DNA from 4 places in the Shinella sp. HZN7 genome. Region 1 is predicted to be linked to each of the others. Evidence: riboswitches for the same ligand, from Rfam matches in the RefSeq annotation. Region 1 holds a riboswitch; each other region holds the start of a gene.

Evidence for each region. A riboswitch is a leader RNA that binds a small molecule or an ion and turns the genes downstream of it on or off. The one in region 1 is predicted to bind cobalamin.
Region 2: it holds a riboswitch for cobalamin, as region 1 does, so the genes downstream of both, shn_RS10480 (CbtB-domain containing protein) here and metE (5-methyltetrahydropteroyltriglutamate--homocysteine S-methyltransferase) in region 1, are expected to answer to the same signal.
Region 3: it holds a riboswitch for cobalamin, as region 1 does, so the genes downstream of both, shn_RS04020 (aromatic ring-hydroxylating dioxygenase subunit alpha) here and metE (5-methyltetrahydropteroyltriglutamate--homocysteine S-methyltransferase) in region 1, are expected to answer to the same signal.
Region 4: it holds a riboswitch for cobalamin, as region 1 does, so the genes downstream of both, shn_RS24675 (ABC transporter substrate-binding protein) here and metE (5-methyltetrahydropteroyltriglutamate--homocysteine S-methyltransferase) in region 1, are expected to answer to the same signal.

What each region holds. Positions count from the first base shown of each region.
Region 1 covers NZ_CP015736.1:1,706,797-1,712,588, reverse strand. The annotation lists gene shn_RS08305 (acyl-CoA thioesterase) at 1-576, opposite strand, end outside; gene metE (5-methyltetrahydropteroyltriglutamate--homocysteine S-methyltransferase) at 573-2,933, opposite strand; cobalamin riboswitch at 3,030-3,246, opposite strand; tRNA gene shn_RS08295 (tRNA-Pro) at 3,539-3,615, opposite strand; gene shn_RS08290 (DUF192 domain-containing protein) at 3,706-4,203, opposite strand; gene shn_RS08285 (cold-shock protein) at 4,203-4,781, opposite strand; gene gloA (lactoylglutathione lyase) at 4,977-5,417, shown strand; gene shn_RS08275 (YcbK family protein) at 5,756-5,792, shown strand, end outside.
Region 2 covers NZ_CP015736.1:2,168,873-2,174,664, reverse strand. The annotation lists gene shn_RS10490 (cobyric acid synthase) at 1-1,013, shown strand, start outside; gene shn_RS10485 (peptidoglycan-binding protein) at 1,151-3,031, shown strand; cobalamin riboswitch at 3,111-3,478, shown strand; gene shn_RS10480 (CbtB-domain containing protein) at 3,525-3,701, shown strand; gene shn_RS10475 (CbtA family protein) at 3,714-4,502, shown strand; gene cobU (bifunctional adenosylcobinamide kinase/adenosylcobinamide-phosphate guanylyltransferase) at 4,504-5,028, shown strand; gene cobW (cobalamin biosynthesis protein CobW) at 5,032-5,792, shown strand, end outside.
Region 3 covers NZ_CP015736.1:830,577-836,368, forward strand. The annotation lists gene shn_RS04010 (diguanylate cyclase domain-containing protein) at 50-1,117, shown strand; gene shn_RS04015 (DUF6656 family protein) at 1,134-1,739, opposite strand; cobalamin riboswitch at 2,038-2,236, shown strand; gene shn_RS04020 (aromatic ring-hydroxylating dioxygenase subunit alpha) at 2,340-3,584, shown strand; gene shn_RS04025 (hybrid-cluster NAD(P)-dependent oxidoreductase) at 3,586-4,689, shown strand; gene shn_RS04030 (glycoside hydrolase family 25 protein) at 4,700-5,792, opposite strand, start outside.
Region 4 covers NZ_CP015737.1:497,341-503,132, forward strand. The annotation lists gene shn_RS24665 (spermidine/putrescine ABC transporter substrate-binding protein) at 1-788, shown strand, start outside; gene shn_RS24670 (MurR/RpiR family transcriptional regulator) at 845-1,699, shown strand; cobalamin riboswitch at 1,726-1,958, shown strand; gene shn_RS24675 (ABC transporter substrate-binding protein) at 2,113-3,156, shown strand; gene shn_RS24680 (iron ABC transporter permease) at 3,231-4,181, shown strand; gene shn_RS24685 (ABC transporter ATP-binding protein) at 4,178-4,978, shown strand; gene shn_RS24690 (pseudoazurin) at 4,975-5,427, shown strand; gene shn_RS24695 (class I SAM-dependent methyltransferase) at 5,427-5,792, shown strand, end outside.

The DNA of each region.
Region 1 (5,792 bases):
CACCGTGATGCGCCGGCCGTGGCGTGTCGCCGCGACGAAGGCCGCCCTGGTCATGGCGGCGAGCGCCTCGCCGCCGAACATGCGGCCGAAACTGTTCGCCTGGTCGGCGAAAACGATGTCGCTCGCGCATGGGCCGAGGCCGGCCTCCTCCCGCACCGCCGCCACGGGCGGAAGGCACCAGCCCGGCGCTGCATGCGGCGGCGGAACGGCGACCATGCTGAAGCTGCCCCGCGTGCACAGCCGCCGCTCGCCGCTGACGAGGCCCTCGGCCACCATCTCCACCTCCACCGTCATGGATTTGCGGCCGACGCGCGTGACGCGTGCCACGAGTTCGACCAGTTCCCCGACACGCGCCGGGGCCTGGAAATCGACGCGATCGACGGACGCCGTCACGAAAGGCACGCGCCCGTGGCGGGTGGCGGCGATGAAGGCGATACGGTCCATCAGCGCGAGCCCCGCGCCGCCGAAGAGCGTTCCGTGATGGTTCGTATCGCCGGGAAAGACCAGGGCGATGAGACGGCTGGGCGGTGCCGGGATCGCTCCCGGCACCGCCGTGTCTTCGAGCGCGCGGCTCATCGCGCCGTCACCGCGGCGTCCTGCGGGCCGTCGGCATCGCGCAGGCGCCGAGCGGCCTCGACCATGTTGACGAGCGCCGGCCTCACCTCCTCCCACTTGCGGGTCTTGAGGCCGCAATCCGGATTGACCCAGAGCTGGCGATCCTGAAGGCGCTGGCGGGCGAGCGACAGGAGACCGGTCATCTCCTCGGTCCCGGGCACGCGCGGCGAGTGGATGTCGTAGACGCCGGGGCCGATCTCGTTCGGATACCGGAAGTTCCGGAACGCATCGAGAAGCTCCATCTTCGAGCGCGAGGTCTCGATGGAGATCACGTCGGCATCCATCGCCGCGATGGCCGGGATGATGTCGTTGAACTCCGAGTAGCACATATGGGTGTGGATCTGGGTTCCGTCCGCCACGCCGCTGGAGCACAGGCGGAAGGCTTCGACCGCCCAGTCCAGATAGTGCCGCCAGTCCTTGTGGCGGAGCGGCAGGCCTTCGCGAAGGGCGGCCTCGTCGATCTGGATCATCTTCGCGCCGGCCTTTTCGAGGTCCGACACCTCGTCGCGGATGGCAAGCGCGATCTGCCGGCACGTTTCGCTGCGCGGTATGTCGTCCCGCACGAAGGACCAGTTGAGGATGGTCACCGGCCCGGTCAGCATGCCCTTCACCGGCTTGCGGGTGAGCGACTGCGCATATTGCCACCAGCGCACGGTCATCGGGTTCGGGCGCGAGACGTCGCCGAAGATGATCGGCGGGCGGACGTAGCGCGAGCCGTAGCTCTGCACCCAGGCATGCCGGGTGAAGGCGAAGCCGGAAAGCTGCTCGCCGAAATACTGCACCATGTCGTTGCGCTCGAACTCGCCGTGCACCAGCACGTCGAGGCCGATCTCCTCCTGCCAGCGGATGGCGGCCGCCGTTTCCCTGCGCAGGAAGGCCTCGTAGTCCTTGTAGCTCAGCGCGCCCCCGGCATGGGCCGAGCGCGCCTTGCGGACATCGCTGGTCTGCGGGAACGAACCGATGGTCGTCGTGGGGAAGAGCGGCAAGGCGATGGCATCCGCCTGCGCCGCGCGGCGGTCCTCGAAAGCGCTTGCACGCGTCTTCATGCCCGCGTCGATACCGGCGACGCGCCCCCGGACGAGCGGATCCGTCACCTTCGGGGAGGAGGCGCGGGCGGCAATCGCCTGCGCGGCATCGTTCACCGCTTCCCGCACGGCATCCTTGCCTTGCGCCAGTCCCCTGCCGAGCGTTGCAAGCTCGCCGAGCTTCTGCGTGGCGAAGGCAAGCCAGGTCCTGAGGTCCGCATCCAGCGCGGTTTCAAGCTCCAGGTCGATCGGCACATGCAGCAGCGAGCAGGAAGCCGCGACCGCGACGGCATCGGCCCCGCGTGCGGCGACGACCGGCGCCAGCCGATCGAGAATGGCGGCAAGATCGGCACGCCAGATGTTGCGCCCGTCGATGACGCCGAGCGACAGGACCTGATCGGCCCGCACCGTCCTTGCGACCGCGTCGAGCTGTTCCGGGGCGCGCGCGAGATCGATGTGAAGGCCGGCCACCGGAAGCGCGGCGGCCGCTTCGAGATTGTCGGCCAGCGCACCGAAATATGTCGTCAGCATCACCTTCAGGCCGGGCGCAGCCTTGGCAAGGCGGTCATAGGCAAGCTTGAAGGCGTGGCGTTCGCCTTCGGTAAGGTCGAGCGCGAGGATCGGCTCGTCGACCTGCACCCAGTCCGCACCGGCCGCAGCGAGCCTGCGGAACAGTTCCTCGTAGACGGGGAGCAGACTTGCGAGAAGGTCGAGCGGCTTGAACGTCGCCGGCCGGGCCTTGGCAAGCTTGAGGAAGGTGACCGGGCCGAGCACGACCGGACGCGTATGGATGCCGAGTGCCTTCGCTTCCAGGAAATGGTCGACGGGTTTCTGCGAGGTGAGCGTGAAGACCTGGTCCTCGACAATGTCAGGAACCATGTAGTGATAGTTCGTGTCGAACCACTTGGTCATTTCGAGCGCCGGAACGCCATGGCCGCGATGGGCATGGCCGCAACCGACGGGACCGTCGCCCTCGCTGCCGCGGGCCATCGCGAAATAGAGGGAGAGCGGCACCTCGCCGCCCGTCCAGCCATAGACGGCGGGGATCGCGCCGACCATGACGGCGGTATCCAGCACATGGTCGTAGAAGGAGAAGTCGTTCGACGGGATCTGCGTGATCCCGTTGTCGCGCTGGAGCGCCCAGTTCTCGGCGCGCAGCGTCTTTGCCGTTTCGAGGAGGTCGCCTTCGGCGATCCTGCCGGACCAGTAACCTTCGAGCGCGAATTTCAATTCGCGATGGCGACCGATGCGCGGGAAGCCGAGGGAGGCGACCGGGAGAGTTCTGTTGGACATTGTCATACCCCATTGGTTTCTGGGGGCATGGGTAAGCGGACGCATGCAGGCACCCGCGCGAGGCGGGCCGCAGCAACCACCGGGACACCCCGCCCGTGGACGTTGTTTCGTCTTGGCAGGTCTCCTGGCTCACGGGTCGTCGCCGCTGTCCGTCTTCCCAAGGCTTTCGCCTCAGTGACATGGGTGGACAGCGGCTCGCCGCTCACAGTTGCGGGGGCAGCCCCGGCCTTGCCGAATGATCGGCGCACCGGATTCCCTCTTAGCCCTGAAGCAGCCAAAACCGCCCCAGGGAACCACGACGAGGACAGTTCTCGTCATCGCGACGGGAATGTCAATAGACATAAAGAAATGTTTATATCTTTATTTTTCTGATCTCTGCGCTCGGCATTCGAGAAACCGCGCTTGCGCCACGCCCGGTCAGCGCCGAGCGAGATCCAGTCCTGGTGTCGAGGAAGGGCGAAGCGCTTTCGCAATCGCCATGGGACGAATTCGCGTTCGCCGCAGTTCAAGGGGGAGTTGTCGCTGGCGGTCATCGGCCGGCGCCCGTTCGCAACAGAAAATTGGGCAGAACCTGCCGGAACCCGGGCTTTTCAGCCCGTCGGACGTGGTCGGAGTGGAGAGATTCGAACTCCCGACCCTCTGGTCCCAAACCAGATGCGCTACCAGACTGCGCTACACTCCGTCCGTCCCGGCGATGGGGAGATACACGCATCCGCCCTCTGCCGCAACAGGAAATGGGCGTCTTCAAGCGCTTGTCGCTGGAAATGGCGGGCTACTGCGCCTTGCGCAGGGAATCCATCAGCGCGTTCTCGACGCGGTTGCCCGCGCCGATGCCGAGACGCCGGACGGTGCCGCCGTTCAGTTCCAGCACGTAGTCGATCGGCCCCTGCGAATCGATGATCGATTCGGAATGCGGCTCGGCGTTCTCCTTGATCGCGCGCACCTTGCCGTCCCTGGCGATGAACAGCATGTCGAGCGGCAGATAGGTGTTCTTCATCCACATGAAAACCTGCCGCGTCTCGCCGAAGGCGAAGAGCATGCCGTGGTCCGGCGCCATCTCGCGGCGGTGCATCAGCCCCTGCTCGCGCTGGCGTGGCGTGATGGCGAGCTCCACCGTGAAGGCGTGGCGCTTGCCGTCCTTCGTGACGATCGTCAGCGGCTGCGTGTCGAACGTCTCCGCCGCAAGGACCGAAAGGGAAAAACAGAAGAAAAGCGCCAGGGCGGCGCTTGCGAGGCGCGCGAAACCGGCCGCCCGCGCGAAAAGGCCCATTAGTGGGCCCTGTTGCCGGGAACCGGCATGTCCGGATGGATCTCCGCCGCCATCAGGCCCTTCTCGCCGTCGCCGAAGCGCACGAGAACGACCTGGCCGGGGCGCAGCTCCGTCAGGCCGAAGCGGCGCAGCGTCTCCATATGGATGAAGATGTCCTCCGTGCCCTCGCCGCGCGTCAGGAAGCCGAAGCCCTTGGTGCGGTTGAACCACTTGACCAGCACGCGCTCCAGCCCGCTCGACGGGGTGACCTGCACATGGGTCTTGACCGGCGGCATCTGCGAGGGATGCACGGCCGTCGTCTGGTCCATGGAAAGGATGCGGAAGGCCTGGTAGCCGCGGTCGCGCTTCTGGATCAGCGCGACGACGCGCGTGCCCTCCAGGACCGTCTGGTAGCCGTCGCGGCGCAGGCACGTGACGTGCAGCAGCACGTCCTGCATGCCATTGTCGGGCACGATGAAGCCGAACCCCTTGGCAACGTCGAACCACTTGATGACCCCGGTGATCTCGATCAGATCGACGGCGTCATTGCTCTGGTCATCACGGCCCGTGATTTCCTTTGAAGACACCCTATCCGCCATGACCTGCCAGCCCCTCGTTTACGCGTCACATGAGTTACGGTTAACTGATTCTTGATAACCAGAATAACATTGTCCCGATGCGAATGCGCAAGCCCCTTTGAAAGTTTTGCCGGCCCCATTGGTAGGCTGCAAGGCTTGCCTGAGGCTGACAAAACCCTACTCTTTCGGACGATTCCACATTCAGAGGATATTCCAATGCGTTATCTCCACACGATGGTCCGCGTCAAAGACGTCGACACGTCCCTGCACTTCTATTCGACGCTGTTCGGCCTCAAGGAAGTGCGCCGCTACGAGAACGAAAAGGGCCGCTTCACGCTGATCTTCCTCGCCGCGCCCGAGGATATCGAGGCCGCGCGGGCGAACGCCGCGCCCTGCCTCGAGCTCACCTACAACTGGGACAGCGAGGATTATACCGGCGGGCGCAATTTCGGCCACCTCGCCTACGAGGTCGACGACATCTATGCGACCTGCCAGAAGCTGATGGACAACGGCGTCACCATCAACCGCCCGCCGCGCGACGGCCACATGGCCTTCGTGCGCTCGCCGGACGGCATTTCCATCGAGATCCTGCAGAAGGGCGAAAGCCTGCCGCCGGCCGAGCCCTGGGCCTCCATGGGCAATACCGGCGCCTGGTAGGCGAGAGCCGGACGCAAGCTCCGGGCAAAGCTTGCGCCCTATCATCCGTGCAACGATCATCGTTCCGCCGTATTTGACCGGAAATCTCTTGCCCATCCGGTCGATCGCCAGCGAGAGGGGTGCTTTGGCCGATTCGGGCCGGACAGCTTCCCGTTCTGCGTTTCACGGCTTTACGCGCTTCGGCCTTTACACCACCGGCCGAAACGTTAACATCGCAGCAACCGCAACCTGGCCTGTGGCTTTTCTCGATTGCGGTTGCGACTGTTTGAAGAAACGGCCCCATCGGCGGCAAGACCGAGGGCACGAACGTCGAAAGCGGGGGAAAGCCTTTGCAGGACATGCAGGGAAAGTGGCCAGGCCTGAAGGCGCTGCGGT
Region 2 (5,792 bases), 460 kb from region 1:
GCTTTGCCACGCGCGCCGGCGTGCCGGTCGTGCTCGTCGGCGACATCGACCGCGGCGGCGTCATCGCCTCGCTGGTCGGCACCCATGCCATCCTGCCGGAAGAGGACCGGCGCATGGTCACCGGCTATCTCATCAACAAGTTCCGGGGCGATGTGACGCTGTTCGACAGCGGCATTGCCGAGATCGCCCGCTTCACCGGCTGGCCCTGTTTCGGCGTCGTGCCGTGGCTGAGAGAGGCGGCGCGCCTGCCGGCCGAGGATTCGGTGGTGCTGGAGCGGCTGGCCAGGGGCGAGGGCGGGGCGCTGAAGGTCGCCGTGCCCGTTCTCTCCCGCATTGCCAATTTCGACGATCTCGATCCGCTGAAGGCCGAGCCGGAGGTGGACCTCGTCTTCGTGCGGCCGGGCGAACGGCTTCCGGCCAATGCCGGCCTTGTCGTCCTGCCGGGCTCGAAATCGACCATCGCGGATCTCAGGGATTTCCGTGCCGCCGGCTGGGACCGCGACCTTGCCCTGCACATGCGCCGCGGCGGCCGGGTCATCGGCATCTGCGGCGGCTACCAGATGCTCGGTAGCCGTGTCACCGACCCGCTCGGCATCGAGGGCAGTGAACGGGAGGTCGAGGGGCTCGGCCTGCTGGCGGTCGAGACCGAGATGGCGCCGGAAAAGACTGTGCGCAACAGCACGGCCCGCTCGCTGCAATATGACGTGCCGCTCGAAGGCTATGAGATCCATCTCGGCCGCACCACCGGGCCGGATGCGCTGCGTCCCTCCGTCAGCATCGACGGGCGGCCGGACGGCGCGCTCTCGCCCGACGGGCGGGTGATGGGCACCTATCTGCACGGCCTTCTGTCGAGCGACGCCTATCGCGCCGGGCTGCTTGCCGATTTCGGCATCGAGGGCGGCGGCTTCGATTACCGGGCGAGCGTCGATGCGGCGCTCGACGGCGTGGCGGCGGAGCTGGAGGCGGTTCTCGATCCGCGCTGGCTCGATGGCCTGATTAAACCGGCCTTCTGAAACGTTCAGACATCGGGTTCCTCCGCTGCCGGCCTGCCGCACCAAAGTTGCGCCAGAATTCGGTGCGAGGAGTGACGGAAATCCGCCCGGGATCGCCGGGCGCTTGCGCCTTCGCGCGATCCGAAAGGGTGGGATATATGGGTTCTGGACCTCTCGCACGCTCCGTTCTGGTGCGGCTCGGCATTGCCGGCATCGTCGGGTTGTCGCTCGCCGGCCAGCCGGCGGTCGCCTTTGCCCAGGCTGCGACCGGCAAGGAGGCCGGCAGCGCCGGCAAACGCTGGGAAGAGGAGTTCTCGCTCTGGCAGAAGGTCTCGGCCGGCAGCGATGTCGCGCAATATGAAGGCTATCTGAAGCAATATCCGAACGGTACCTTCGCCTCCATGGCGCGCCTGCGCATCGCCGAACTGCAGGCCGCCGCCAAGGCGAAGCCGGCGACGGGCGCCTCCGAGCAGGCCGAGGCGGATGCCAAGGCCAAGGCCGACGCGGCGGCGGCCGCCGAAAAGGCGAAGGCTGAGGAACAGGCTGCCGCGGAAAAGGCCAAGGCCGAAGAAGAGGCCCGCAAGACCGCAGAAGCCGAGAAAGCCAAGGCGGATGCGGAAGCGGCGCGTGTGAAGGCGGAGGAAGAGGCGCGGAAGGTGGCGGACGCCGAGAAGGCGAAGGCCGAGGCGGAAGCCGCGCGCCTGAAGGCCGAAGAGGACGCGCAGAAAGCGGCGGAAGCCGAGAAGGTGAAAGCCGAGGCGGAGGCGGCGCGGCTGAAGGCGGAAGCGGACGCCAAGAAGGCGGAGGAAGCCGCCGCGGCGCGCAAGCTTGCCGAGGAAAAGGCTGCGGCCGAGGAGAAGGCGCGCGCGGAAGCCGCTGCGGCGGAAAAGGCCCGCGCCGAAGAGGCCGCCCGCCTGAAGGCGGAGACGGAAGAGAAGGAAGCGGCCGCCCGCAAGCTTGCCGAGGAGCAGGCCGCCGAGGCCGAGCGGCTGAAGGCGGAGGCCGCTGCCGCTGCCGAGAAGGCCAAGGCGGAGGAAGCCGCCCGCCTGAAGGCCGAGGCCGAGCGCCAGAAGGCCGAAGAGGCCGCCGCCGCGGAAAAGGCGCGTGCGGAGGAGGAAGCCGCTGCCCGGCGCGAGGCCGAGACCCGGCGCGTAGAAGCGGAAAAGGCTGCCGCGGCCGAGAAGGCGCGGATCGAGGAGGAGGCCGCCGCTGCCCGCAAGCTTGCAGAGGAAAAGGCCGCCGAGGTGGAACGGCTGAAGGCGGAAGCCGCCAAGGCCGCTGCCGACGCCGAGGCCAAGGCTGCCGAGGCGGCCCGCCTTGCCGAGGAAGCCGAAAAACGCGCCGAGGAAGCGGCCGCCGCCGAACGGGCCGCGCAGGCGAACGACACCGCGGCCCGCGAAAACGAAGCGCAGGACGCGGACACGAAGAACCGCGGCCTTGCCGTAGAACAGGCCGACGATGCGGCGAAACGCGAGGAGGAGACCTTCCAGAAGGCCGTGCTCGACGGTTCGGAAAAGGCCTTCCGCGCCTATCTCGACGCATATCCGGACGGCCGCTTCGTCGCTGATGCGCGCGAGCGCCTTGCGGCGCTGGCAGACACGGCCCGGCAGGCGGCCAAGCCGAAGCAGGAAAGCGAAACGGCCACCGTCGAGACCGAGCGCAAGGCCGAGCAGCCGGTCGTCGATCGCCGCGAGGCCTATATGGATCGATCGACCCGCGTGCAGGCGCAGCGCTGGCTGAGCATGCTCGGCTTCAACACCTATGGCGTCGACGGCGTCTTCGGCTCGCGCACCCGCGCCGCGATCGCCGCCTGGCAGGGCTCGTCCGGTTACCGCGCCGACGGTTACCTCTCCCGCCAGCAGTACCGCGCCCTCCGGCAGGCGGCGCAATATGCCGAGGCCCGGCAGAATCGCCAGCGCCGCTACCAGCAGGACTATGACGTGCTCGAAGGCCCGGTCGACGGCTATTACGAGCGCTACTACCGCGACGACGGCTATTACAATGGCGGCGGTGGCGTGGTGATCATCCCCGGCTATTGAGATCGCGACGGCCGGACGGCGGTTTCAGCACAGGTGATGACGCTGCCGGTCGATTGACTTCGCAGGGGCGGAAGCATAATCATCCGGAATATTGGATGGTTCCCGGATCCGGAAACGGATCGGGGAGTAAATGGGAATGTGACGCGGCGGACCCAATCAGGGCGCTGCAATCACGGCCGACCCCGCGACTGTAGAGTGGCGAGGGACGCCCATCCGGACGGGAGGATCTGCGCGGAAAGGGGCAATGGTGCCTTCGCCCCGCGTCTTGACGACCAGCCGGAAAAGCCACTGGGTGGCATCGCGATCAGCAGAGGTTGGACGCCTCTTTCTCTACGAATCGTCCGCCTTTTCGCGATGCCGGAGCCTGGGAAGGCGAGGGTGCCCCGCAGGCGTTTTGGACGCCGGACGCTGCGAGCCAGGAGACCTGCCAGCCAATGTAAGGGCATTTCGTCCGACCTGGGGAGGTTTCCCCGCTGCCTGCACGGAGGTTGTCATGGCTGTTTCGACTACGTCTTCTGTTACCCTTTCCGCAAACGATCGTCTCGTCGCCGGTGTCCTCGCTCTCCTGCTCGGCGCCTTCCTGGTCTTCGGTGCCGGCCTTGCGAATTCCGCCGTGCTGCACGACACGGCCCACGATACGCGTCACTCCTACGGCTTTCCCTGCCACTAAGGAGTTCTTGACATGATCGTTCGTTATCTCCTGGCCGCCCTGGTGGCCGGGCTGTTCTCCGGCGTGCTGATGACGGCCGCCCAGGAGGCCCGTGTCGTTCCGCTCATCCTGCATGCCGAGGAGTTCGAGGGCGGCGACGAAGCCGCGCCCGCCGCGGAAGGCACGACGCCCGGCACGGAAGGCGCCGCCCAGACGCAGGACCATTCTTCGCTCGGCGCGGTCATCCTGGACGTCGCCTCGGCGCTCTCGCCGGTCTCCGTCGCCTATGCCCACGAGGGCGAGGACCACGAGGAGGGCGGCATCATGTTCGGCATGAGCCGGTTCTCCGGCACGCTGCTCGCCAACCTCGTCACGGGCGCCGGCTTCGGCCTGCTGCTCGCCGGCCTCAGCCTCGTTTCCGGCCATCCGATCACGGTGGCGAACGGCGCGCTCTGGGGCGCGGCGGGGTGGCTTGCCGTGCACATGCTGCCGGCCATCGGCCTGCCGCCGGAGCTTCCGGGCTTCCCCGCCGCCGATCTCGGCGACCGCCAGGTCTGGTGGATCGCGACCGTCATCCTGTCGGCGGCCGGCCTCTACCTGCTGTTCCTCAAGCAGAACATCGTCGCCAAGGTCATCGGCATCGTGCTGATCGCGGCGCCGCAGGTCTATGGCGCGCCGCAGCCGGGCGACATCTCCAGCAACGTTCCGGCCGTGCTCGGCGCGGAATTCGCCGTCGCCGCCCTGGCCACGACCCTGTTCTTCTGGATCGTGCTCGGCCTCTCGCTCGGCTTTGCCAACGAGAAGATCGCCAAGGCTGCCTGACATGACATCGACATCGCCCGGAGCCGTCCTGGTTCTGGGCGGTGCGCGTTCCGGAAAATCCGCTTTTGCCGAGAGGCTGGTCGCTAAGACCGGCCTCTCGCGTCATTATATCGCCACCGGCCGCGCCTTCGACGACGAGATGCGCGCGCGCATCGCAAGGCACCGGGAGGATCGCGGCGATGGCTGGCAGACGCATGAGGAGCCGCTGGCGCTCGCCGCGCGCATAAGGGACGTGGCGCGGGCCGACAGGGCCGTGCTCGTCGACTGCCTGACGCTGTGGGTGACGAACCTGATGCTGGAAGAGCGGGACATCGCCGCCGAATCCTCCGGCCTCCTGGAGGCCATCCGGCAGGCGCCCGGCCGCATCGTCCTCGTCTCCAACGAGGTCGGCCTCGGCATCGTGCCTGACAATCGCATGGCGCGCGAATTCCGCGACCATGCCGGGCGGCTGCACCAGCAGGTCGCCGCCCTCGTGCCTGAAGTCTATTTTGTCGCGGCCGGACTGCCGCTGAAAATGAAGGGTTGAGCCATGCTGCAACAGAAGATCCCCGCCACCGTCATCACCGGCTTCCTCGGCGCGGGCAAGACGACGATGATCCGCAACCTCCTGCAGAATGCGGGGGGGAAACGCATCGCGCTCATCATCAACGAGTTCGGCGATCTCGGCGTCGACGGCGACGTGCTGAAGGGCTGCGGCGCGGAGGCCTGCAGCGAGGACGATATCATCGAGCTCACCAACGGCTGCATCTGCTGCACCGTCGCCGACGACTTCATCCCCACCATGACGAAGCTCCTGGAGCGGGAGAACCGGCCGGACCACATCGTCATCGAGACCTCGGGCCTTGCCCTGCCGCAGCCGCTCGTCGCCGCCTTCAACTGGCCGGAGATCAAGACGCAGGTGACGGTCGACGGCGTCATCACCGTGGTCGACAGCGCCGCCGTCGCCGCCGGCCGCTTTGCCGACGATCACGACAAGGTGGATGCGCTGCGCGTTGAAGACGAAAACCTCGACCATGAAAGCCCGCTGGAAGAACTGTTCGAGGACCAGCTCACCGCCGCCGACCTCATCGTGCTCAACAAGACCGACCTGATCGATGCCGACGGCCTGAAGTCGGTGCGTGACGAGGTCGCCTCCCGCACCGCCCGCAAGCCCTCGATGATCGAGGCGAAGAACGGCGAGGTCGCCGCCGCCGTGCTGCTCGGCCTCGGCGTCGGCACGGAGGACGACATCGCCAACCGCAAGTCGCACCACGAACTGGAGCACGAGAACGGCGAGGAGCACGACCACGA
Region 3 (5,792 bases), 880 kb from region 1:
AAAGCGGTGGCTGCTATGGAAGGTTGAAAGATCCAGCAGCAGGTTCGCAATGATGGCGCACAAGAAATCCTCGACGACCGACATCGCCTTGCGCGTCGCAACGGCCATGAAGCAGATGGGCATAGACGGGCTGCCGCGCAATTACGAGCTGGTCTACGAGGCCTATGCCGGCTGCAATCCCGATCTGGTGCGCGACTTCATCGCGCTCGGCAAATACAAGACGCAAGCCGCGCTCGACGAACTCGGCCGCAAATACCTGCCGCACCACCACGAGGCAGGCGTGCTGCAGCGCTCGGCCGGCGCCATCAGCAACGAGATGGCCAATTTCATGGACCTGCTCAGCCAGGAGCGCAGCTCGCTGTCGGATTACGGCCGCCTGATCGGCGAGGCCTCGCAGGTCATCCGCGATGCCGGCAGCCTCGGGGAGGGCGCGCTCGGCTCCTCGCTGGAGGCGCTGCAGCGCGCAACGGAACTGCGCGTCACCCACACGGCGGAAATGGCGGAGAAGGTTGCCGCGCAATCGGCCGTCATGGACGGCATCCAGAAGGAGATGGCGGAGTTCGAGGCGATGAAGTTCGTCGATCCGCCGACCAAGCTCGGCAACCGCCGCGCCTTCAACAAGGCGCTCGCCCGCGTCTATGCCAATCCCTCCCTGCCGATGCTCTGCGGCGTTGCCATTGCCGAGGTGGATGCCGAGCGCCGCTTCTCCCCCGGCCAGATCGAGGCCCTATCGGACCATCTCGTCACCTTCTATGGTGGCCTCATCCGCCAGGCCTTCCCGGCCGGCGAGCTTGCCGTGCGCTTCGACGGCCTGCGCTTCGGCTTCGTGTTCCACACCGCCGATGCGGGCGAGGTGACACGGCTGATCGACCTCCTGCGCGCCGCCTTCCAGACGGTGGCGCTGCGCGATCCGCGCACCGGCCGCAATCTCGGCCACCTGACGCTTTCGGCGGGCGTGTGCATGACGGAGAGCGCCGACAGCGCGCTCGACCTTTCCTCGGCCTGCGAGCGCGCGCTGGCGGAGGCACGCAGCGCGGGCGGCGACCAGATCGTCGTCTACGGCCGCGGCGACGAGGTGCCTGCCGGCAAGGAATGGCTGATCTACCGGCCCGCCTGATGGAGGGGGAGGGAGCCTAAAGCGCGCGGATGATCTTGCGCAGCGCCTCGTCGCGTGCGCCGAGCATGAGCACGTTCTTCATGGCGAGCTTCGGATCGTCGGTGCGGAAGAGCACGCCGTTGCCGCGCACCTTGCGGTCGATCTGCAGCCGGCCTTCCTCCTCGGCCGGCGTGATGGCGACGGCGAAATACATGCGCCCCGCCTTCTTCGAGATATCGGCGAAGAACTGTTCCTCCTCGCCGATCTCGGCGAAGAAATTGGCCATGTAGAAGGCCCATTGCACGTTCTCGAATTCCGCGAAGCGGGAATTGGCGACGGTGATGTGGCAATAACCGAGATGCGGCGTCCGGGCGAGCGTACGGTGGAAGATCAGCTTGGGAAAGCGGATCGACTGATGGAAGCCGTTGATGCGGTCATGCGTGACAATGCCGGCATTCTCCAGCTTGCGGCCGGTGCGCTCGGCCACCTCATGGTAGCTGAGATATCGCTTCTCGCTCGGGCTCCAGCTTGTGTTCCGGTCGATGCGGCCGGTGCGCAGGAACTCGGTATGGACGGCCGGTTTCGGCTGGTTCGCGCGCTTGTAGGCGACCGCGTCGTAATAACGGAACTTGGTTTGCTGCACGCGCCGGCACTCCATCCTCACGCCCCGATGCGGTGAAGTTTATGGAAACGGCGTTAAACATTCCTTGCCGGGCCGCTCCCTCTTTTTCCGCATGTTTCGGATGGGTCGCAATATGACAATTGTGTCGGCGCGCCCGCCAGGTTGCCCCTGGCGTGGCTTTGGTGCCTGTTATTTTGGCATAATTGATTGAAATATATGCAGTAACAACCGTGAACATCTCGCCGGGCATCGTTTGTCTCCTGTCGTCAAATCGGAATGGCATGTCGCTATCTGACATGTCGTTTGCTGAATCTTGCGCTTAGATAAGAACACTCGAGGTGCCGTTCTGACGAAGAGCGGAGAATTGGGAAGCCGGTTGAAATCCGGCGCTGCCCCCGCAACGGTGGAGGAGAAAAGCGCGGCGAGACGCCACTGGACGGAAAGGTCCGGGAAGGCGCCGCGATGGTCCGGAAGGACGCTCCTGAGCCCGGAAACCAGCCTTGGGTGTGATCGTGACTGGCTGCGGCGGGCGGCCGGGAAGCGTGCAGTCCGTGCGCCCCCGCGCCCGGATGCCGTCTCCTTCCGTGCGCCTCATCCCCAATTTGATATCGAGGATCCGGCATGGACATCAGCAGCGACGTGCTCCGCAAGCTCAAGAACCGGCGCGAGGGCCACAGCCTCGAGCAGGCCTTCTACATCGACCCCGACCATTACAAGCTGGACCTGGAGACGATCTGGTATCGCGACTGGCTGTTCATCGGCCATGACTGCGAGATCCCGAAGGCCGGCAACTATTTCACCGTGCAGGTCGGCGACTACCCCGTCGTCATCACCCGCGACCGCACGGGCACCGTGCGCGCCCTGCACAATTCCTGCCGCCACCGCGGCTCGCGCGTCTGCACGCAGCACCGGGGATCCTCCGCAAAGCTCGTCTGTCCCTATCACCAGTGGACCTACGAACTGGATGGCTCGCTGCTCTTCGCCCGTCACATGGCCGAGGATTTCGACAAGAGCCAGCACGGCCTGAAGCGCGTGCACTGCGAAACCGTCGGCGGCTATATCTTCATCTGCCTCGCCGACGAGGCGCCGGATTTCTCCGCCTTCCGCGCGCTGGTCGAGCCCTATCTCGCCCGTCACCGTCTCGGCGAGACGAAGGTCGCCTTCGAAAGCACGATCGTCGAGAAGGGCAACTGGAAGCTCGTCTGGGAGAACAACCGCGAGTGCTACCATTGCGCCGCCAACCATCCCGAACTCTGCCGCACCTATCCGGAAGCCCCGAGCGCCACCGGCGTGCAGGGTGCCAAGGACGATCCCGTCATCGCCGCGCACTGGGAAAAATGCGAGGCGGCGGGCCTGCCGAGCGAATTCCGCATGTCGCCGACCGGCCAGTTCCGCGCCGCGCGCATGCCGCTCATCCAGGAGGCCGAAAGCTACACCATGTCCGGTGCCCGCGCCGTCCAGCGACCGCTCTCCAACGATGTCCTGGAAAGCCATATCGGCACGCTCCTGCTGTTCCACTACCCGACGACGTGGAACCACGTGCTCGCCGACCACGCCATAACCTTCCGCGTGCTACCGCTCGGCCCCGAGCTGACGCAGGTCACGACCAAGTGGCTCGTCAACAAGGATGCCGTCGAGGGCGTCGATTACCGTCTCGACGAGCTTACCCATGTCTGGACCGAGACCAACGACCAGGACCGCCGCATCGTCGAGGAAAACGCCTTCGGCATCCGCTCCCCGGCCTACCAGCCCGGCCCCTATTCGCCGGAGGACGAGGGCGGCGTCATGCAGTTCGTCGAATGGTATGCGAATTTCATGATCGACCGGCTCGACGGCGCCAAAAAGCCGCTCTCGCGGGTGGCCTGACATGACGATCGCCAGCCATTTCCGCCACTTTGACGAGCTTCATCCGTGGAACGACCGCCAGCACATGCTGGAATGCATCGCCGCCACGGTGGAGACATCGGATGTGATGACCTTCACCTTCCGCTCCGATCGCGACAACTGGTTCCGCTACCTGCCGGGCCAGTTCGTCACGCTGGAGCTGCCGGTGTCGGAAGACGAACCCGTCATGCGGACCTATACGCTCTCCTCGACGCCCTCGCGGCCCTTCTCCGTTTCCGTGACGGTGAAGGCGCAGAAGGGCTCGATCGGCACGCGCTGGATGTTCGACACCCTGCGCCCCGGCATGCGCCTGAAGGCCTTCGGCCCGCTCGGCGACTTCTCCCTCGTGCGCTATCCCGCCGAAAAGTACCTCTTCATCTCGGCGGGTTCCGGCGTCACGCCGATGATGTCCATGACGCGCTGGATGTCGGATTGCGCGCCGCAGTCCGACGTCGCCTTCATCACCTGTGCCCGCAAGCCCGAGGACCTCTTGTTCAAGGCGGAGCTGGAATGCCTCGCCGCCCAGATGCCGAACCTTGCGCTCGGCTTCGTCGTCGAGGGGCACAATCCGCGCGACGGCTGGCATGGCCTGCGTGGCCGGATCGATGCAGCGCGCCTCTCGCTGCTCGCGCCCGATTTCCGCGACCGCACCGTCTTCTGCTGCGGCCCGGAGCCCTTCATGCGCGGCGTGCGCGACATGCTGAAAGTCTGCGGCTTCAACATGGACCGCTACCACGAGGAGAGCTTCCAGCCGGCCGCCGCGCCCGCCCCGGAGGCGATCGCCATCCGCGCGGGCGCCGGCGAGCAGGAGATCGATGCCAACGCCGTTTCTACCGTGACCTTCACCATGGCCGGCAAGGACGCCCAATGCCCGCCCGGCCAGACGATCCTGCAGACGGCGCGCGCTGCGGGCGTGCGCATCGGCGCGGCCTGCGAGGGTGGCCTTTGCGGCACCTGCCGGGTCATGAAGGTTTCGGGCGAGGTGGACATGCGCCACAATGGCGGCATCCTCGATGACGAGATCGAGGAGGGCTACATCCTCGCCTGCTGCTCGCGGCCCATCGGGGATGTGCAGATCGAGGCGTAGGAACGGGACCTCAGAAATCCTGGTAGTTCAGCGGCGTGACCTCGACCAGGCGGCGGCCGAGCGTGGTGGTCGCGGTGCCCTTCGCCATGATGCCGGCGCGGACCTCCGCCGTCACGGCGACGGGGAACGAGGCCACCGCACCCGAGGCGAGCGTGACGGCGCCGACCGTCTGCGCCCCGGTGCCGGCTTCGGCTTCGGCCGTCACCGTGGCCTTGAAGGCGCCGCCCGCCGGGATGGAGGCGGTGAGCATCTCGTCGACGGGCTCGAAGGGCTTTTCCGGCAGGAGTTCGCCGAAGGCCCAGGCCTTGCCGAGCGCCGCCTTCGTCATCGGTGCCACGTTGACGTCGATATCGGTCAGCGCGCCCTTCACCCGGTAGGGGCAGCGCCGCTTCGAGCAGTTGACGCCGGCGGAGAATTGCCAGAGCGCGTAATTGTCCCAGTTGCCCATCGGGAAGGCGCCCTCGATGCCGGGCTTGTAGCGGGCGTACCAGAGCGGCAGGCGCGAGAGGATGCGGTACTTGTCGCGGTTGAGCGCGATGTGCCGGGCGGTCGAATGGTTGGTGTAGAGCACCGGGTAGCGGCCCGTGCGCGTCCTGATATGGCCGGCGAAGACCTGGGCATCCTCCAGTGACATGTAGGCGTCGGGATCGATGCCTTCGATGTCCAGCACCATCATCTCGTCGTCCTGCGGATTGGCATAGTCGAGGAAATGATTGGCCTGGTCGACCGGATTGCCCGGCCGGGCGAGGTGATAGGCGCCCCACAGCAGCCCCTTCGAGCGGGCAAGCAGCCGGCGCGTCTGGTAGAGCTCGCGGCTCACCGCATATTTGCGCCACATGGTCTTGCAATGCGCCACCGTGTCGCCGCCATGCTCGCCCTTGCAACTGAAGCTTTCCGGCAGGCCGTCGGAGGCCTTGGAGATGAAGCCGGCGATGCGCGTGTCGGAGAGCATTTCCGACCAGTCGATCTCGTTCAGTTCATAGGCATCGATGACGATGGCGTTTTCCGGCTTCTTCCACGGCTCCACGCTGGCCGCGGTGGCGGGAAAGGGCAGGGCCGCCAGCAAGAGAAGGGCGGCGAGGCCGGAAAGATGCTTCGGGTTC
Region 4 (5,792 bases), on a different replicon from region 1:
ACGACATCATGGCCAAACTCGACCTTCTGGAAAAGACCGACATCAACACGTTCGAGGGCTTCAAGAACATCGATCCTGCCTTCCTGCGCGCGAAAAGCGACCCGAAGGGCGAATATTGCCTGCCCTATGCCTGGGGCTCGGTCGGCATCTTCTACAACCGCACGATCCTCGGCAAGGACGTTACCGGCTGGAAGGACCTGATCGAGACGGTGGAGGCCAAGGGGCTGAAATTCACCCTGCTCGACGACATGCGCGAGGTGCTGGCGGTCGGCCTCATGCTGAACGGCCACAAGATCAACTCCACCGACCCGGCGGAGTTGCAGCAGGCGGCCGAGACGATCATCGCCATGAAGCCCCATGTCGCGGCCTTCACCTATGACACGCGGCCGATGGTGCAATCCGGCGATGTCGCAGCCGGCCATTTCTTCGTCGGCGCGATGGTCGACGTCTTCGGCGACGAGAAGGACCTTGGCTATGTGATCCCCGAGGAGGGGGCGACCATGTACCAGGAGGACGTCTGCGTCTTGAAGACGGCTCCCAACAAGGAGAACGCCATCAAATTCCTGCAATTCTACACCCGCCCGGAAATCGCCGCGCTCAACGTCGCGCAGCAGACCAACGGCACGGCCAACGTGCCGGCGCGGGAATTGACCCCGGAAAAGATCAAGAATAGCAAGGAGATCAATCCGCCGGCCGAGACCATGGCGCGGCTCCAGATCTTCGAGGACCTGGGCCCGGCACTGCGCCAGCTCGATCGCGTCTGGACGCGCATCAAGACGGCGCAGTGAGCGCGCCGGATCCCCGCCCGTCTTTCTGGCGGGCGGGACTTTGGGGAGAGGGCGACGTGTCGAAACGCATTCTGAAGCTCGTTCAGTCCGACGACCTCCGGCGCTCCAAATCCGACAGGCTGATCGCCCACTATATCGAGCGCAACATCGCCGAACTGCCCTTCGAGACGGCGCGCTCCATCGCCCAGCGCCTCCAGGTCTCGCCCATGACCATCGGCCGGTATCTCCGCCGCATGGGGTTCGACGGGCTCGACGAACTGAAGAGCGAACTGCGCCGCGGCGGCTCCAATCCGGCCTGGGAGGTCAAGGGGCCGGTCGCCTCGCTGGAGCAGGACCGCAAGGAGGGAAAGCTTCTTGCCGGCCTCATCCAGCAGCAGATCGACAATCTCGGCCAGATCTACGCCATCACCAGCGCGCCCGAATGGCAGCAGACGATCGACGCGCTGATCGGCGCAACGGAAGTCTATGTCGCCGCCTATCAGAACGTGCGCGGCATCGCCCAGTATTTCGCCAGCCAGCTTTCCTATACGCGGCCGCGCGTGCAGTTCGTCGATGGCCTCAACGGCACCTATTCGGAACTTCTCGACGGCTCCGTCGAGGGACGGCTGCTCTTCCTGCATGACGTGCGCCGCTTTGCCGCCAAGGCGCGGCCGCTTGCGCTGGAGGCGCGGCGGGCCGGCGTGAAGGTCGTGCTGCTCACCGACGAGTTCTGCCCGTGGGGACCTGAGGTCTCCGACATCTGCCTTATCGTGCCGGGCTCGCACGGGCCGCTCTGGGACGGCGCGGCCACCATGACCGCCGTCATGGACCTCATGCTCAGCAACATCATCGTCGTCATGGGCGAGGCGGTCAGCGAGCGCGTCGATACGCTGACCCGCCTCCAGGACATCTTCGGGGATTTCGAGAGCTGAGCGCCTTGACGCTGCCAAGCGCGGCGGACTAAGGATGGATCGACGGTTCCCCGAAGGATGACTCCCAGGGGATTAATAGGGAACACGGTGCGGACGACCCAACAGGGACCCATTCCGTGGCTGCCCCCGCAACTGTAGGCGGATTGCCGCCTGTCCTTGGGACGCGTTTTGCGTCATGCCACTGCGGTTTTCCGCGGGAAGGCAGACAGGCAGCAGATATCCGTGAGCCAGGAGACCTGCCGTCAGAGCAACAATCCAAGTCACGGGCGGGGATGCCCGGAACAGGAGACGCCATGACGACCCTGGCTGCCGGAGACGGCAGGACTCCACTCGTTTTCTCCCGACCGCAATCGGTTCGCCTCCATCGGCTTACCGGCTGAGCCCGCACGCTTTCATTCATCCGGGAGAAACCCATGACCATTCTGCCTGCGGCCGCGCGTGCCGCATCCCTCGTTTTCGCCCTGGCCGGCGCCGCCGTGCTCGTCCTGTCGTCGGGCACGGCCCAGGCGGCCGCGACCCAGTATCCGCTGACGCTGGAAAACTGCGGCCGCAAGGTCACCTTCGAAAAGGCACCGGAGCGCGCCGTTTCGCTGGGCCAGAGCTCGACCGAAATCCTCTATCTCCTCGGCGTCGGCGAGCGCATGGTCGGCACGGCGGTCTGGATCGGCCCGGTGCTGTCGGGCTACGAGGACGTCAACGCCAAGGTCGAGCGCCTTGCCGACAACGATCCGAGCTTCGAGAGCGTCGTCGCCAGGAAGCCGGATCTCGTGACGGCGCAGTTCCAGTGGCATGTCGGCCCCGAGGGCATCGTCGCGACGCCCGAGCAGTTCGAGGAGCTGAACATCCCGGTCTATACCTCGCCTGCCGATTGCATCGGCAAGGACAATTCCGGTGGCGGCGACGGCGTGCGCAATACGGTCTTCACCATGGACCTGATCTACAAGGAAATCAGTGAGCTGGCGCAGATCTTTGATGTGCAGGACCAGGGCGGGAAGGTCATCGCCGACCTGAAGGCGCGCGAAGAGGCGGCCCGCAGGAAGATCGCCTCGGCGGATGGCAAGCTCTCTGCCGTCTTCTGGTTCTCCAGCGCCGAACTCGACATCGACCCCTATGTCGCCGGCCGCAACGGCGCGCCGGGCTACATCATGTCGGCGCTCGGCATCCGGAACGTCATCGAGAGCGACGAGGAATGGCCGACGGTCGGCTGGGAAACCGTCGCCAAGGCCGACCCGACGATCATCGTCGCCGGCAAGATGGAGCGCCGCCGCTTCCCCGCCGATGACGTCGCGGTCAAGCACGAGTTCCTCAAGACCGATCCCGTCGCGAGCCTGATGCCGGCCGTGAAGAACGGCCATGTCGTCGACATGGACGCCCAGGCGATGAACCCGACGATCCGCACGATCGAGGGCATCGAGGTGCTTGCCGACGCCATCGAGAAAGCCGGCCTCGCAAAGTGACGGCGGATCGCCCCATCCTGCTGCGCACGGGCGCCGCCTTCGCGGCGCTCGTGCTGCTCGTCGCCGCGCTCGGTATGGGCGCGGCGGTGGGCGAGACCGCCATTCCGCTCGATGTCGTGGCGAAGACCGTGGCGAACCGTCTCTGGCAGGCGGGGCACGCCATCGAACCGATCGACGAAGGCATCATCTGGAACTATAGGCTGAGCCGGGCCGTGGTTGCCGCCTGCTGCGGTTCGGCGCTCGCGCTCTGCGGCGTGATCCTGCAGTCGCTGCTGCGCAATGCGCTCGCCGATCCCTACATTCTCGGCATTTCCGCCGGCGCCTCCACCGGGGCGGTGGCCGTGGCGATCCTCGGCATCGGCGCCGGCATCCTGACGCTGCCGATCGGCGCCTTTCTCGGGGCGCTCGTCGCCTTCGGCCTCGTCAGCGCGCTTGCGGTGCGCGCGGGCCGCGGCACGGGGGCGATCATCCTTGCGGGTGTCGCCGGCTCGCAGCTCTTCAACGCGCTGACCTCCTTCATCGTGACGAAGGCGGCCAATGCCGAGCAGGCGCGCGGCATCATGTTCTGGCTGCTCGGCAACCTCTCGGGCGTGCGCTGGCCGGATGTCTGGCTGGCGCTGCCGGTCGCGCTTCTCGGCCTTGTCGTCTGCCTCTGGCATGCCCGCGCGCTCGATGCCTTCACCTTCGGCACGGAATCGGCGGCCTCGCTCGGCATTCCGGTGCGGCGGGTCTATGTCGTGCTGATCGCCGTCTCGGCGCTGATGACGGCCGTGATGGTCTCCATCGTGGGGTCGATCGGCTTCGTCGGGCTCGTCATTCCCCATGCCGCGCGCATGGTCGTCGGCGTCCGGCACGGGCTGCTGCTGCCGGCCTCGGCGCTGATCGGCGCGGTCTTCATGATCGCCGCGGACGTGCTGTCGCGCGTCATCATTCCCGGCCAGGTGCTGCCCATCGGCGTCATCACGGCGCTGTTCGGCGCCCCGGCCTTCGCGCTCATCCTCAGCCAACGGAGGTCGGCCCTGTGACCCTTTCGGCAAAAGGCCTCTCCTGGTCGGCCGGCGGCACGACCATCCTGTCGGACGTCTCGCTCGACGTGCGCCCCGGCGAATTTCTGGGCATCATCGGCCCGAACGGCTCCGGCAAGACCAGCCTGATGGCGCTGATGGCCGGCATCCGCAGGCCGCAGGCCGGCGTGGTGACGCTCGACGGCAGGCCGCTCTCCGCCCATGGCCGGCAGGCGATCGCCCGCCGCATCGCCTTCGTGGAGCAGCAGGCCGAGACCACCGAGCGCATCACCGCGCGCCAGGCGGTCGAGCTCGGCCGCACGCCCCATCTCGGCGCCCTGACGCCCTGGTCGCGCACCGATGATGCCATTGTCGACCGGGCGCTGGAGGAGGTCGACATGGCGCGCTTTTCCGGCCGGCTGTGGCACACGCTCTCCGGCGGAGAGCGCCAGCGGCTGCACATCGCCCGCGCGCTCGCCCAGCAGGCGCCGATCCTCCTCCTCGACGAGCCGACCAACCACCTCGACATCGGCCACCAGATCAGCCTGCTCCAGCTCGTGCGCGAGCAGGACCTGACCGTCGTCGCCGCGCTGCACGATCTCAACCACGCCGCCATGTTCTGCGACCGCATCGCCGTCATGCAGGGCGGCCGCATCGTCGCGCTCGGCACGCCCGCCAAGGTATTGGAGCCGCAGCGCCTCGCCGACGTCTTCGGCGTCACCGTCGATGTCGAGCGCGACAGCACCGGCGGCTGCTTCATCCGCTATCGCCGGCCGGAACCGCGGCCTGCCAAACTCAAGCTCGTTGCAGAGGCATGATGAAAACCGGTCTCCTCCTCGCCGCGGCCTTCGCCGCCCTCCTCCATGCCGTTCCCGCCGCGGCCGAAACGTTTCGCGTCGAGATGCGCAACCGCGGCGAAAGGGGCTCCATGGTCTTCGAGCCGGATTTCCTGGCGATCAAACCGGGTGACAGCATCAAGTTCGTCGCCACCCACAAGAGCCACAATGCCGCAAGCATCGACGGCATGGTTTCCGAGGGCTATGCGGGCTTCAAGGGCAAGATCAACGAGGAGATCGAGGTGACCTTCGACCAGCCGGGCTACTACGGCATCAAGTGCTCGCCGCATTTCGGCATGGGCATGGTCATGCTGGTCAAGGTTGGCGCAGCGGAGCTGACGGAGGCGATCCGCAAGGTCGAGGTCCCGGCCCGCGCCCGGCCGCGCTTCGACGATATCTTTGCCCGTATCGATGCGGGCGAGGGGCAGTGATGCACGGCCCGCGCCCCAACAGCCATCTCAAGGAAGACATCCGCGACTACTGGTCGCGTCGCTCCGAAACCTTCGATCTCGCCTTCGGCCACCGCATTCCCGAAGGGCCGGAATTCGACGCCTGGGCGGCGGCGATCCGCGAGCGGCTCGGCCCCGAGCCGCGCCGCGTGCTGGAGCTTGCCTGCGGCACGGGGGAAGTGACGCGCCTGCTCCTTTCCCTCGGCCATGAGGTGACGGCGCTCGATTTCTCCGAGGCGATGCTGGCGGTGGCACGGAAAAAGCACGCCGGGGCGAGGGGGCTTCGCTTCCTGCTCGCCGATGCGGAAAACCCGATGGAGCCGGACGAGAGCTACGACGCCATCGTC